DNA from 2 places in the Blastococcus sp. SYSU D00922 genome. Region 2 is predicted to be linked to the other one. Evidence: riboswitches for the same ligand, from Rfam matches in the RefSeq annotation. Region 2 holds a riboswitch; the other holds the start of a gene.
The links. Region 2 has a riboswitch for S-adenosylmethionine ahead of thrC (threonine synthase). Riboswitches for the same ligand answer to the same signal wherever they lie in the genome.
Positions count from the first base shown of each region.

Region 1 (7,437 bases), on a different contig from region 2:
CGGCGGTCTCGATGAGGAAGCCGTCGTGCCCGTAGGGGGAGGGGATCACCTCGAGCGGGACGCCGAGGCCGTCGGCGACCTGCTGCTGCAGCGCGATCGGGTACAGCCGGTCGCTGTCCACGCCGGCGACGACCGACCGCGCGGTCACCCGGGCCAGCGCATCCTCCACGCCGCCGCGGCCGCGGCCGACGTCCCAGGTGTTCATCGCCTGGGTGAGCAGCACGTAGCTGTCGGCGTCGAAGCGGGCCGCCAGCTTGTCGGCGTGGTGGTCCAGGTAGGAGGCGACGGCGAACCGGCCGTCCTCCTGCACCCGGGAGCCGAAGCGCTCGCCGAGCTCGTAGGCGCTGCGGTAGGTGAGGTGCGCGATCCGGCGGGCGATGCCGAGGCCGGCGACCGGCGGATCGGCCGGGTCGGCCCGGATCGCCGCCTGCTGCGTGGTCTGGGTGCCGATCTGGTCGGCGGTGGCGACCGCCCCCGACGCGAGGAAGAACAACGCGTCCACGCGCTCGGGCATCGCCACCGCCCACTCCAGCGCCCGCATCCCGCCCATCGAGCCGCCGACCACGCAGGCCCAGCGCGCGATACCCAGGGCGTCGGCCAGCGCCGCCTCCACCCGCACCTGGTCGCCGACGGTGACCTCGGGGAAGCGGGAGCCCCACCGCACCCCGTCCGGGGCGAGGGACGACGGCCCCGTCGTCCCCTGGCAGCCGCCGAGCACGTTGGCGCAGACGACGAAGAACCGGTCGGTGTCGAGCGGGGCGCCCGGTCCGACCAGCCCGTCCCACCAGCCGGCCGTCGGGTGCCCCGGGCCGGCGGCACCGACGACGTGGCTGTCGCCCGTGAGCGCGTGCTCGACGAGCACGGCGTTGTCGCCGTCGGCCGCGAGCGTCCCCCACGTCTCGTACGCGACCCGGACCGACGGCAGCTCACCACCGCGCTCCGGGGAGAACGCGGGCAGGTCGAGGAAGACCCGGTCGCCGACCGGGTCCCCCTCGACCCATCCGCCCATCGTCAGGCCGACTTGGCGGCCCGGAAGCCGGCCTCGAGGTCGGCCAGGATGTCCTCGATCCCCTCCAGCCCGACGGCGAGGCGCACCAGGCCGGGCGTGACACCGGTGGTGAGCTGCTCCTCGGCGGTGAGCTGCGAGTGCGTCGTCGACGCGGGGTGGATCACGAGGCTGCGGACGTCGCCGATGTTGGCCACGTGGCTGTGCAGCTCCAGCGCCTCGACGAACTTCTGGCCGGCCTCCCGGCCGCCGTGCAGCTCGAAGGTGAGGACGGCGCCGGCGCCCCGCGGCGCGTACTTCTGCTGGGCGGCGTGCCACGGCGAGGACTCGAGGACCGGGTAGTTCACGCGGTCCACCGCGTCGTGGGCCTCCAGGAACTCGGCGACGCGGATCGTGTTCTGCACGTGCCGCTCCATGCGCAGCGACAGCGTCTCGATGCCCTGGACGACGAGGAAGGCGTTGAACGGCGAGATGGCCGGGCCGAGGTCGCGGAGCAGCTGCACGCGGGCCTTGAGCGCGTAGGCCGGCGCACCGAGATCCTTGTAGACGACGCCGTGGTACGTCGGGTCGGGGGTGGTGAACCCGGGGAACTTGCCGCTGCCCCAGTCGAACGTCCCGCCGTCCACGATCAGCCCGGCGATCGCGGTGCCGTGCCCGCCCAGGTACTTGGTGGCCGAGTGGACGACGACGTCCGCGCCGAACTCGAACGGCCGGATGAGGAACGGCGTGGCGATGGTGTTGTCGACGATCAGCGGGACGCCGTTGCGGTGGGCGACCTCGGCGACCTTCTCGATGTCGAGGACGTCGCCCTTCGGGTTGCCGATGGTCTCGCCGAAGAACGCCTTGGTGTTGTCCCGCACCAGGGCCTGCCAGGCCTCCGGGTCGTCCGGGTCCTCGACGAAGGACACCTGGACACCCAGCTTCGGCAGCGAGTGGTGCAGCAGGTTGTAGGTGCCGCCGTAGAGCGAGGCGGAGGCGACGACGTGGTCGCCGGACTCGGCGATGTTGAGGATCGACAGCGTCGTCGCCGACTGCCCGCTGGCCACGGCCAGGGCCGCGACGCCGCCCTCGAGCGAGGCCACGCGCTGCTCCAGCGCGTCCTGCGTCGGGTTCATGATCCGCGTGTAGATGTTGCCCATCTCGGCCAGCGCGAACAGGTCCGCGGCGTGCTGGCTGTCGCGGAACTGGTAGGCGGTGGTGGCGTAGATCGGCAGCGCGCGGGCGCCGGTCGTGGGGTCGGGGCTCGTGCCGGCGTGGATCTGCCGGGTCTCGAAGCTCCAGCTCTGCGGGTCGGTCATGCGCCGTCTCCTCTTCGCTCGCGGAGAAGCCCGCGGCGCGCAGGAGACTCCGTCCTTGCCGGACGGCGGACGCCGCCCAGCCGGCTCTTCCCCTGGGAGCACCTCAGACGGAGTAGAGGTTGCCGGGCAGCCAGCCAGGTGCTTGTCGCTGCCTCTCGTGAGCCACCGCCGATCCTAGGACGCCGGATCACAGGCGTCACACCGGCCCCTGCTGATCAGCCGGCCAGAGTGGCGAAGGCCTTCCGGATCTCCTCCAGCGACAGGGCCATCGTGGCGTCGCCGACCGACAGCTCCACCAGCTGGACCCCCGGGTCGCTGGTCGTCGTGAACCGCTGCCAGGTCCACAGCCCGTCCTCCGCCAGCTGCCGGACCGCCGCACGCAGCGCGTCCGGGCTCGTGCGGAGCAGCAGGTGCAGCATCGGCGACTGCGGCGGGTCGGGGACCACGGTCACGCCGGGGAGGTCGCGCACCGCGCCGGCGATCTCCCGCGCCCGCGCGAGGTAGGTAGGCATCAGCGGCAGCCGGCGGCGCAGGCAGCTCAGCGCCGACGCCGCCCCGGGCCAGAGGCCGAACAGCGTGCCGCCCATCCGGCGCCGCCACTCCCTGACCTCGGCGACGACGTCCTCCGGGCCGGCGAGGCAGCAGCCGGGGAGGGCGCCGATGCCCTTGTAGAAGCTGACGTAGGCGGTGTCGAACAGGCCGGCGATCTCGGCGGGGGACCGGTCGTAGCCGGCGCTCGCCTCCCACAGCCGGGCGCCGTCCAGGTGCGCGGCCGCGCCGCGCCCGCGGGCCCACTCCACCTGCTGGACGAGGTCCTCCCACGGCGGCAGCTGCCCGCCGAGGTCGCGCTGGGGCAGCTCGACGAGCAGCACGGCCGGCGCCTCGCCCACGCCGTCCAGGTCGGCCCGCAGCAGCAGCCGGTTCTGGTCGCCGACGGGGCGCCCGACCAGCCCGTGCAGGCGCTGCGGGGCGCGGTCCTCGTGCCGCTCCAGGTGGCTCATCGGGTGGTAGACGACGGTGCGCCGTCCGCGCCGGTCGGCGTGCACCCGCAGCGCCGCCTGCTGCGCCATCACGCCGCTGGGCAGGTAGGCCGCGGCCGGGAACCCGAGCAGGCCGGCGACCTCGCGCTCCAGCTCGGCCACGACGCCGCCCTCGCCGTAGTGGTCGGTGGCGGTGCCCGGCGGGACGGTCGCCAGCAGGTCGGCGGCCGACTGCGGGCCGTGCAGGTTCAGCGCGCGGTCGCAGCGGTCCCGCAGGGCGGTGAGGTCGTCGTCCACGGGGACAGTCTGATGTCCCACGTGAAACACCGGTCTCAGGCAGGGGGGACCTCGAACCAGATCGCCCGCGCCCGCGCCGCGACCGTTCCGTCGGGCGCCACCAGCGCGGACGCGGTCGTCGAGCGCCGTCCCTCCCGGGCGACCATCCAGGAGAGGAGGACGTGGTCGGTGTCCAGCCGCACCGGTGCGTCCTGGCGGGCGGTGATCGTGCCCAGCAGGTGGGGCGCCGTGGACGCGATGGGCTGGAACGACGGGCAGTCCAGCGCCGCCCACACGGTCTCGGGCGCCGCGGCGCCGTCCGCCGACGGCAGCTCCGCGGTCGGGCGGAAGATCCCGGCCCACAGGTCCGGCCGGTCGGGCAGCGGGCCGGCGAAGACCGCCACCGCGTCGCCCGGGACGCGCGCCGGGCCGCAGCCGAAACAGCGCGGGAACGGGTGGTCGGTCCGCGGCGGCAGGGCCGCCTGGGCGGCCGCCGCCTCCGCGGGGGACGGCGCCGGCGGTACCGCGAGATCCAGGTCGGCCGGTGCCGCGGTGGCCAGCACGTCGTCGCCGTCGCGGAGCTCCACGCCGGCGTCGGCCCTCCGGACGTCGAGCGGGCGGTCCAGCGGGGTGGGCCGGCGCAGCCGGACGGACACCGCCGGCGTGCCGACCAGCGCCGCGAGCCGGCCGGCCAGGTACCCGCCGTTGGCGGTTCCGGGCGGGCCGCAGAAGCGCCCGGCGACGGTCAGGGTGGACACCCCGCCGACTCTAGGGACCCCGCCGTGCACGCTGACGGGGTGCGTGCGCTGCTCTTCGAGTCCTTCGCCGGCCCGCTGGCGGTCCGCGATGTCCCGGCCCCCGGCCCCGCCCCGGACGGCGTCGTGGTGCAGGTGGGCGCCAGCGGGATCTGCCGCAGCGACTGGCACGCCTGGCAGGGGCACGACCCCGACGTCGTCCTGCCGCACGTCCCCGGGCACGAGCTGGCCGGCACGGTGGCGGCCGTGGGGTCCGGCGTCCGGAGCTGGCGGGTCGGCGACCGGGTGACCGTGCCCTTCGTCAACGCCTGCGGGCGCTGCGCGCAGTGCGCGGCCGGGGACCACCAGGTGTGCGTCCGGCAGACCCAGCCCGGCTTCACCCACTGGGGATCGCTGGCGGAGTTCGTCGCCCTCGACGCCGCCGACGTCAACCTCGTCGCCGTCCCGGAGGACATGGAGCTCGCCACGGCCGCGGCCCTGGGCTGCCGGTACGCCACGGCGTTCCGCGCCGTCGCGCAGGTCGGTCGCGTGCGGCCGGGGGAGTGGGTGGCGGTGCACGGCTGCGGCGGCGTCGGGCTGTCGGCCGTCCAGATCGCGGTGGCCGCCGGCGCCCGGGTGGTCGCCGTGGACGTGTCCCCGGCCGCGCTCGACCTCGCCCGGGAGCTCGGTGCCGAGCACGCCGTGGACGGGCGGGCCGACGTGCCGTCCGGCGTCCTCGGGCTGACCGGCGGGGGAGCGCACGTGTCCCTCGACGCCCTGGGTGCGCCCTCGACCTGCGCGAACTCCGTGCGGAGCCTCCGGCCGCGCGGGCGGCACGTGCAGGTCGGCCTGCTCCCGCCGGAGCAGGGCCGCGCCGCGGTGCCGATGGAGCGGGTCATCGCCCTGGAGCTGCAGGTGCTCGGCAGCCACGGCATGGCCGCGCACGCCTACCCGGAGCTGCTCGGGCTGATCGCCGCCGGCCGGCTGGACCCGGGCCGGCTGGTCACCCGGCAGCTGGCCCTGGACGAGTCCCCCGCAGCCCTCGCCGAGGTCGGCCGGCGACCGGGGATCGCCGTCGTCACCTCGTTCTGACGGGTCAGCCCGGCGGGCTCTGCAGGGTCGGCGTGCTGCCGCGCGTCTGCGGCGCGCTCGTCGTCGGCAGCGAGGGCTCAGCCGTCTCCTCGGGCGGCGAGGTGCCGGTCGGCTGCTCGGAGGTCGTCGGCTCCGGGGCGGTGGTCGGCGCGCTGGACGTGGTACGAGGAGCCGACGGCGTGGGCTCCGCCGAGGTCTCCGGTGCGGTCGTCGTCGGCGTCGGGCCGGGCGCCGGTTGGCTCGTGCTGGTCTCCGTAGTGGACGTCGTCGCCGTCCCCGGCGCCGGCGGCTTCACGTTCAGGTAGAGCGCGTAGATCCCGACGAAGAGCACCGCCAGGACCACGGTGGAGGTGCGGGCGCGGCCCAGGTGCCCCGGGATCCGCCGGAACAGCGCGCGAGGACCGCCGGGTGCGGGAGCGGTGCTGACCGTCGGCGCGGCCACCTGCTCGGCCGGCTGGTCGCCGGTCGTCGACGGCTCGGTCATCGCCCCTCCTCCGGGTGGCCGTCGCCGTCGACCGCCGCGGCGGCCGCGGTCGGCGGGGGCACGTTCATCCCCTGGTTCCGGAACGCCAGGACGACGCGGGCGCGCAGGTCGCGGCCCACCTCGAACTGCTTGCCGGGCAGCGTGCGCGCCACGACCCGGACGTTGACCTGCTCGAGGTCGAGGCTCTCCACGCCCATGACGGTGGGCGGGTCGAGCAGCAACGGCCGCAGCGCGGGATCGCGGAACGCCTCCCGGCCGACGTCGCGGAGGATCTCGTTGACCCGGTTGACGTCCACGCTGGTCGGGACCGGGACGTCGACGACCGCCCGGGCCCAGTCGCGCGAGAGGTTGACGACCTTCACGATCTGCCCGTTCGGGACGGTGACGACCTCGCCGTTGGGCGAGCGGACCCGGGTGACGCGCAGCGTCACGTCCTCGACCGTGCCGGTCGCGGGCTCGGCGGCGCCCACCACGCTGATGTTCACGACGTCGCCGAACCCGTACTGCCGCTCGGTGATGATGAAGAAGCCGGCCAGGACGTCGCCGACGATGCGCTGCGCGCCGAAGCCGAGCCCCACGCCGAGGACCGTCGCGGGCGCGACCAGGCCGGTCACCGGTACGCCCAGGCGGTCGAGCACGAAGAACACCGCGATCGAGTAGATGAGGACGACGGCGGCCCAGGTGAGCACCTGGGTCAGCGAGTGCCGGTGCTTGGCCGCCTCCGACCTGACCAGCGCGTCGCCGCCCGTGGACCGCGCGTCGATCCGATCGGTGATGCGGCCGCCGATCCACGACACGAACCGCGCCAGCAGCACCGAGCCGAGGATGATCAGCACGACCTCGAGGCCCCGGCCGGACAGCCAGTCCCTGACCTCGGTCAGCGCGTCCATGCCGCTCCCGTCCGTCGTCCTGTCATCACGTCCACCTTGCCTGGTCCCGCGCCGCGCCGCCGGACGGTCAGCGCGGCTCCACGAACAGCGACTGCGCCGACCGGCCGATGGCCCCGTCGGCGTCGAACAGCACCGCCGTGCACTGCGCGGCCCCGGTGCCGCCCAGGGTCGTGACGGCGTCCATGCCGAGCCACTCCCCGCGCGGCGCCCGGTGCAGCGACACCAGCAGGTCGACGTTGGCGAAGGTCGCCCCCGTCCAGTCCAGCTCGGCGGAGATCCCGCTGGCCGCGTCGGTCATGACCAGCAGGTGCTGCAGCGGCGACATGGGTTCGCCGTCCACCAGGGTGCACCGCGGCCGGGTCCAGGCCGACGCCGGCCCCGGCGAGTTGAAGCTGCCGGTGGGGAACCGCCAGTCCAGCGCCCGGTGGTAGGCCACGTCGGCGGTGAAGAAGGCGGCCACCTCCTCCCGGCTCTCCTCGGGCGGCGCGGCCGCGGGGTGCTCCGCCGGCACCTCGGGACCGGCGCCGTCGGGCCGGGTGCGCATCCGCCAGGCCGACAGCCGCATGAGCGGCCGCTCGTCGGCCGCCGTGAGCACCGTCTCGACCAGCTCGATGCGCCGTCCGGGGCGGACCACCGACGAGCGCAGGAACACCTCGCCGACCGGCACCGGCGCGAAG
Region 1 covers NZ_JBJGZL010000025.1:14,835-22,271, forward strand. The annotation lists gene metX (homoserine O-acetyltransferase MetX) at 1-1,009, opposite strand, end outside; gene ACI78T_RS20575 (bifunctional o-acetylhomoserine/o-acetylserine sulfhydrylase) at 1,012-2,304, opposite strand; SAM riboswitch class IV at 2,351-2,467, opposite strand; gene ACI78T_RS20580 (threonine aldolase family protein) at 2,520-3,581, opposite strand; gene ACI78T_RS20585 (hypothetical protein) at 3,617-4,318, opposite strand; gene ACI78T_RS20590 (zinc-dependent alcohol dehydrogenase family protein) at 4,343-5,386, shown strand; gene ACI78T_RS20595 (hypothetical protein) at 5,391-5,870, opposite strand; gene ACI78T_RS20600 (mechanosensitive ion channel family protein) at 5,867-6,760, opposite strand; gene ACI78T_RS20605 (thioesterase family protein) at 6,828-7,437, opposite strand, start outside.
Region 1: another riboswitch for S-adenosylmethionine. It lies ahead of ACI78T_RS20575 (bifunctional o-acetylhomoserine/o-acetylserine sulfhydrylase); the one in region 2 lies ahead of thrC (threonine synthase).

Region 2 (7,437 bases):
AGGTCCTCGACGACGCCCAGTTCGGCCATCACGTCCATCGGCGTCCGGTCGCCGTACGCCTCGGGCAGCCGGCCGCGGATCCGGTGGACGCCCCGGCCGGCGTCCCACGCGACCGTGGCACCCAGCTCGGCGATGGCGCCGTCGCACGCGAAGATCCGCGCAGCCTCGATCACCTGCTCGAACGTGCGGCCGCTGACCAGCACCAACGGGACCCCGGCGCGGTGCAGCTCCAGGAGCGCGGTGGCCGGTGAGGCCGTCAGCTCGCGGTCGGCGGTGTGCCAGAACGACCCCCGCGGGCCGACCATCGTGCCGTCGAGATCGGTGTACACGATGCGGGCGGCCACGGGGCCATCGTGCCCGGGGTCAGCCGGCGCCCTCGCGGCAGGTCTCCACGGCGAACGCCTCGATCCGCTGCCGCACGGCGGGGTCCGGTGTGAGCACGAACGAGCGCGGCTCCTCGTCGCCGAGCTCGACGACCAGCCCGATCAGCCCGGTCCGGTAGCTCTCGCCGAGCGCGTGGACGTCGCAGCGGGCCGGGACCAGCCGCAGGACGGCGGTCACCGCGCCGTCGCCGTCGAGCGCGGGCAGCCGGCCGACCGGCGTGATGTCGTAGACGGTGTTCGGGTCGACCCGTGTGATCCGCACGGGCTCGTCGCCGCCGACCCGGCGGACGCGCACGGCTGCACGGAGCGCCGGGCCGTCCGCCTCCCGCAGGTCGGCCACCTCGAACTCGACCTGCCGCAGCAGCGTCTCCTCGAAGCAGAGCCCCTCGTGGAGCCGCCCGACGAGGCCGTCGTCCTCGAGCGGCACTGTCACCTCCCGCGCGACCCCCGTCCCGTCACGGAGCCGGACGATGGCCGTCGGAGGACCGGCGGCGACGGCGCAGTCGCCGCCCACCACCACCGGGAAGTCCACACCCGCTCCCGGCCGGAGCACGGCACCGCGGGGGTCGCCGGGCTCGGCGGTCAGGCCCGGGGCCACCAGCTCCAGCTCGTCGACCGCGAGGTCGGGGGCCGACGCCGTGAGCCGCACCTCGACGCGCCCCCGGGCGACATCGCGCCGGAACTGCAGGAGGACCCCGCTGAGTGCGGTGACGGCCGCGGTCGTCGACCCCGGGGCGGCCGGGCGCTCCGTCGTCCGGTCCGGTGCCGTGCAGCCGGCGACGACGACGGCGAGGACGACCGCCAGGACGGCACGCAGCGTGCGTCGGTGCCCGTCCACGGCGTTCTCCCCGCTCCGGTCGTCTGCTGCCGGCCGATCGTGCTGGGGCTCGGGGAGGGCGGCAAGGGGAGTGGTGACGTGGAACGCACCCGGCCGGGCGGGGAGCCACGGGACCCGGTGGGTACGATCGGCGGCGTTCCACTCATCCAGAGGGGCAGAGGGACACGGCCCGACGAAGCCCCGGCAACCGCCGCCTGCGCGCATGCGCAGCGGAAGGTGCCAATTCCGTCCCGCACGGCTCGACGGCCCGCTGCGGGGAAGATGAGGAGGTAGTCGTCGCATGACCCTGACCGCACCCGGATCCCTCCAGGCCGATTCCGCTGCCGGTGGCCCGATCCCCCCGTGTCCCGCCCGCGGCCTCGTGTGCCGCAACTGCGGGGCGACCTTCGGCCTGATCGCCGAGCACGCCTGCGCCGAGTGCTTCGGCCCGCTGGAGGTCGACTACGACCCCGAGCTCATGAAGGCGGTCACCCGCGAGCAGATCGAGGCCGGGCCGCAGAACATCTGGCGGTACGCGGGCCTCCTGCCCGTGGGCCAGGACCCGGCCGACCGTGTGTCGCTCGACCCCGGCCTGACGCCGCTCGTGCGCGCCGACCGGCTCGCCGCCGAGCTCGGCATCACCGGCGGGCTGTGGGTGAAGGACGACTCGGCCAACCCGACGCACTCCTTCAAGGACCGCGTGGTGTCGCTGGCCGCCACCGCCGCCAAGCGGCTGGGCTACAAGAAGATCGCCGCCGCCTCCACCGGCAACCTGGCCAACTCGGTGGCCGCGCACGCCGCCCGCGTCGGGTTGCCGTCGTTCGTCTTCATCCCGAGCGACCTGGAGCCCGGCAAGGTCGTGCAGTCGGCGGTCTACGGCCAGACGCTGGTCGCCGTCGACGGGTCCTACGACGACGTCAACCGTCTGACCAGCGAGCTCGCCGAGACCGACGAGTTCGAGGACACGGCCTTCGTCAACCAGAACGTCCGGCCCTACTACGCCGAGGGCTCGAAGACGATGGGCTACGAGATCGCCGAGCAGCTGGGCTGGCGCATCCCGGCCCAGGTCGTCATCCCGATGGCGTCGGGCTCGCTGCTCACCAAGGTGGACAAGGCCTTCCGCGAGCTCACCGCCGCCGGCATCGTCGAGGCCACCGAGTGGACGATCTTCGGTGCGCAGTCGGCCGGCTGCGACCCGATCGCCACCGCCTTCGACAACGGCTGGGACGTCGTGAAGCCGGTGAAGCCGACCGGCATCGCCAAGTCGCTGAACATCGGCAACCCCGCCGACGGGCCCTACGCGCTCGACGCGATCCGCCGCACCGGCGGCTCGGTCGGCCGGGTGGGCGACGACGAGATCGTGCAGGGCATCCGCGACCTCGCCCGGACCACCGGCGTCTTCGCCGAGACCGCCGGCGGCGTCACCGTCGCGGTGCTGCGCCAGCTGGTCGAGGACGGCCGCCTGGACCCGGCGAAGGAGACCGTCGTCCTCAACACCGGCGAGGGCCTGAAGACGCTCGACCCGCTCGAGCCCGTCGTCGGCTTCACCCACCGCGTCGACCCGTCGCTGAAGTCGGTCCGGGCGGCCGGCCTCATCGCCTGAGGGCTAGGGTCGGGTTCTCCTACCGGATCGGGCGACGCCACGTCGTCACATCCGGGTATCGGTCCTGCGTGGATGTAGCGCCACCAGGCATTTCCTGATGTACGTTCTCGCGCGGTTCGAGTTCCACGTTCGTGTCCACGGGCGGAAGAGCTAGACCCGGCACCCCCGATCAAGAGGGCGCCGTCCGCACGCACGAACGTGGGAGCACACGTGGCACAGGGCACCGTGAAGTGGTTCAACGCCGAGAAGGGCTTCGGCTTCATCGCCGTCGACGGCGGCCAGGACGTCTTCGTCCACTACTCGGCCATCCAGATGGACGGGTACAAGAGCCTCGAAGAGGGCCAGCGGGTCAGCTTCGAGGTCGTCCAGGGCGCCAAGGGCCCGCAGGCGGACCAGGTCGTCGCGGCCTGAATCCAGCACCACCTCATCGAGGCCCGGTCCCCGTCCAGGGGGCCGGGCCTCGGTGCTTCCCCCCGGCTTCCCAGGCTCGGGAACAGCCGGGCGGGGGACCCCGTTCTTGCACTCGCAGGGGTCGAGTGCCAGACTGATTTCTGGCACTCGGGGCTCCTGAGTGCCAATCAGGTCGGAACGGTGAGGCACCGGCTCGTGGGCCGCAGGAGCGTCCACGTCGCGGGTGTCGTCCGTCGCGGGCGCCGAACCCGGCCGTGCAGCGATCAATGCATGGAGGACATCACCACATGGCCAAGATGATCGCGTTCGACGAAGAGGCGCGCCGCGGCCTCGAGCGGGGCATGAACACCCTCGCCGACGCCGTCAAGGTGACCCTCGGCCCCAAGGGCCGCAACGTCGTACTCGAGAAGAAGTGGGGCGCGCCCACCATCACCAACGATGGTGTGAGCATCGCCAAGGAGATCGAGCTCGAGGACCCGTGGGAGAAGATCGGGGCCGAGCTGGTCAAGGAGGTCGCGAAGAAGACCGACGACGTCGCGGGTGACGGCACCACCACCGCCACCGTGCTCGCCCAGGCTCTCGTCCGCGAGGGTCTGCGCAACGTCGCCGCCGGCGCGAACCCGATGGCCCTGAAGAAGGGCATCGAGAAGGCCGTCGAGGCCGTCAGCGAGTACCTCCTCTCGACCGCCAAGGACGTCGAGACCAAGGAGCAGATCGCCGCCACCGCCTCGATCTCCGCCGCTGACCCCGCCATCGGCGAGCTCATCGCCGAGGCGATGGACAAGGTCGGCAAGGAAGGCGTCATCACCGTCGAGGAGAGCAACACCTTCGGCCTCGAGCTCGAGCTCACCGAGGGCATGCGCTTCGACAAGGGTCACCTGTCGGCGTACTTCGTCACCGACTCCGAGCGCATGGAGACCGTGCTCGACGACCCGTACATCCTGGTCGTCAACGGCAAGATCAGCTCCGTCAAGGACCTGCTGCCGCTGCTCGAGAAGGTCATGCAGTCGGGCAAGCCGCTGGCCATCATCGCCGAGGACGTCGAGGGCGAGGCCCTCGCGACCCTGGTCGTGAACAAGATCCGCGGCACCTTCAAGTCCGTCGCCGTCAAGGCCCCGGGCTTCGGTGACCGCCGCAAGGCCATGCTGGCCGACATCGCCATCCTCACGGGTGGCCAGGTCATCAGCGAGGAGGTCGGCCTCAAGCTCGACAACGCCGACATCTCCCTGCTGGGCCGCGCGCGCAAGTTCGTCACCACCAAGGACGAGACGACCATCATCGAGGGCGCTGGTGACGCCGACCAGATCCAGGGTCGCGTCAACCAGATCCGCGCCGAGATCGAGAAGTCGGACTCCGACTACGACCGCGAGAAGCTCCAGGAGCGCCTGGCCAAGCTCGCCGGTGGCGTCGCCGTCATCAAGGCCGGTGCCGCGACGGAGGTCGAGCTCAAGGAGCGCAAGCACCGCATCGAGGACGCGGTGCGCAACGCCAAGGCCGCCGTCGAGGAGGGCATCGTCGCCGGTGGTGGCGTCGCCCTCGCGCAGGCCACGGCCGTCGCGTTCGACAAGCTCGAGCTCGAGGGTGACGAGGCGACCGGTGCCAACATCGTGCGCGTCGCGCTCGAGGCGCCGCTGAAGCAGATCGCCGTCAACGCCGGCCTCGAGGGTGGCGTCGTCGCGGAGAAGGTCCGCAACTCCGACACCGGCTGGGGCCTCAACGCCGCCTCCGGCGAGTACGTGGACCTGGTCGCCAACGGGATCATCGACCCCGCCAAGGTGACCCGCTCGGCGCTGCAGAACGCCGCCTCCATCGCGGCGCTCTTCCTCACCACCGAGGCCGTCATCGCCGACAAGCCGGAGAAGAACGCTCCGGCCATGCCGGGCGCCGACGGCGGCATGGGCGGCATGGACTTCTGAGTCCAGCCACGTAGCACCACCAGCACTGCCCGGCAGGGGCGGTCCGCTTCGGCGGGCCGCCCCTGTCAGCGTTCGTGGGGCCTTGCGGTCCAGGGGCCTTCTTCGGGGAAGTAGGCCCCTGGCCCGCCGTCCAGACCCCTACTTCCCCGGAGTAGGGGTGGCCCGTTCCGCACGAGGGCGGGGAATCGGGGCTCCGACGGCGTCGGCACACCCCGACTTCCCCGCCCTCGGTGACCGGTCATTCCGGGGAGAAGACGCAGAACTCGTTGCCCTCGGGGTCGGCCAGCACGTCCCACTCGATGGCGCCGTCGGGCTCGGTGTCCTCGTCCCGGGGGCGCACCATGGTGGCGCCCAACGCGAGCAAAGCCTGCGTGTCGCCGAGGACGTCGTGGTGCATCCGGTTCTTCACCATCTTGAACTCCGGGACCGGCACGATCCACATCAGCGGCCCGGCGCCCGACGGGTCGACGATCGGCACCGGCCAGTCGGCGGGACGCACCCAGCCCTCCTCGGGTGGCTGCACGGAGTCGCGGCGGACGTATCCCATCGCCGAGCACCACCAGTCGGCGAGCGCCTGGTGGTCGCGGGCGTCGAGGCAGAGGTCCTTGAACCGAGCGGGTGACGTCGGGCCCGCGGGTGCGTCAGTCATGACCGCGGAGGGTAGGCGGCCACCCGTGACCGTGATCATCGGGACCTCGGGCTGGCAGTACCGCGACTGGCGCGGGCTGTTCTACCCGGCCAAGCTGCCGCAGCGGCTGTGGCTGGAGCACTACGCCGAGTTCTTCGCGACGGTCGAGAGCAACAACGCCTTCTACCGCCTGCCGGAGCGCGAGACGTTCGTGAAGTGGCGCGAGCGCACGCCGCCGGACTTCCGCTGGGCGGTGAAGGCCAGCCGCTTCCTCACCCACATCAAGCGGCTGCGCGAGCCGGAGGAGCCGGTCGCCCGCCTGATGGGCCGGGCCGAGGGGCTGGAGCACCGGCTCGACACGATCCTGCTGCAGCTGCCGCCCACGCTGAAGGCCGACGCCGACCTGCTCCGCGAGTGCCTGGCGCAGTTCCCCGGCGGCACGCGGGTCGCCGTCGAACCCCGGCACGAGAGCTGGTGGACCGACGACGTCCGGGCCCTGCTCGAGCGGTACGGCGCGGCGCTGTGCTGGGCCGACCGCGACGAGCAGCCGGTCGCCCCGCTGTGGCGGACCGCCGACTGGGGCTACCTGCGCTTCCACCACGGCTACGAGGCCTGGCGCTACCGCCCCGAGACGCTGCAGCTGTGGGCCGACCGGCTGGCGTCCACCTACGGCGACGACGACGTCCTCGTCTACTTCAACAACGACCCGGGCTGTGCGGCGATCATCGACGCCGTCCACTTCGCCGACGCCGTCGTCCGGGCCGGGGGGACGCGGACCCGCGTGCCGACGGCCGACCAGGCGCTCGGCCGCGCGTGGGCGGAGGGGCAGAAGACGCCGGGGGTGCCCGTCTAGAGGGCGGGTGCCTCCGCGTGCCGGACGCCGAGCTGCTCCGCGGCCTCCCCGAGGACCGCCTGGACGGCGAGGGTGTCGGCCAGCGGCATGACCGCGCTCTCCGACCGGCCGGCCCGCACGCCCTCGGTGACCTCGAGCAGCTCGTGGGAGTAGCCGGCGCCCCGCGGCGGGCGGGTGATCGTCTCGGGCTCGGCACCCGCGCGGTGCAGCACGATGGCGGACGGGTGGTGGAAGCGGGGCGGCACGTCGATCCAGCCCGTCGTCCCGAAGACGCGCGCCTGGCCCGGGAGGGCGTTGCGCAGCGACGTCATGAGGGTCGCCGTCCGCCCGTCCCCGTGGTCGAGCAGCAGCGAGGCTTCCGCGTCGGCACCGGAGGGGAAGAGCGACCCGGCCGCGACCACGCGCTCCGGCGTCCCCAGCAGCATCTGCGCGAAGGAGACGACGTAGACGCCGAGGTCGAGCAGCGCGCCGCCCCCGAGGGCCAGGTCGAAGAGGCGATCGACCGGGTCGTACTCGCGGGCGACGCCGAGGTCGGCCTGGACGGAGCGCACCTCGCCGATCGCGCCGTCGGCGATCAGCTCCCGCATCGCGACGATCGCCGGCTGGAACCGGGTCCACATCGCCTCCATGACGAAGACGCCGGTCTCCCGCGCCAGGTCGACGACCTCCTGCGCCCCGGCGGTGGTCGCCGTGAAGGACTTCTCGACGAGGAGGGCCTTGCCGGCGCGGAGGGCGGCGATCGCGAGCGCGTGGTGCTGCGGGTGCGGCGTCGCGACGTAGAGGACGTCGACATCGGGGTCGGCGACGATGTCGGCATACGAGCCGT
Region 2 covers NZ_JBJGZL010000003.1:108,661-116,097, reverse strand. The annotation lists gene ACI78T_RS05465 (HAD family hydrolase) at 1-344, opposite strand, end outside; gene ACI78T_RS05460 (hypothetical protein) at 364-1,221, opposite strand; SAM riboswitch class I at 1,361-1,489, shown strand; gene thrC (threonine synthase) at 1,502-2,803, shown strand; gene ACI78T_RS05450 (cold-shock protein) at 3,014-3,214, shown strand; gene groL (chaperonin GroEL) at 3,502-5,130, shown strand; gene ACI78T_RS05440 (VOC family protein) at 5,369-5,779, opposite strand; gene ACI78T_RS05435 (DUF72 domain-containing protein) at 5,805-6,611, shown strand; gene ACI78T_RS05430 (Gfo/Idh/MocA family protein) at 6,608-7,437, opposite strand, start outside.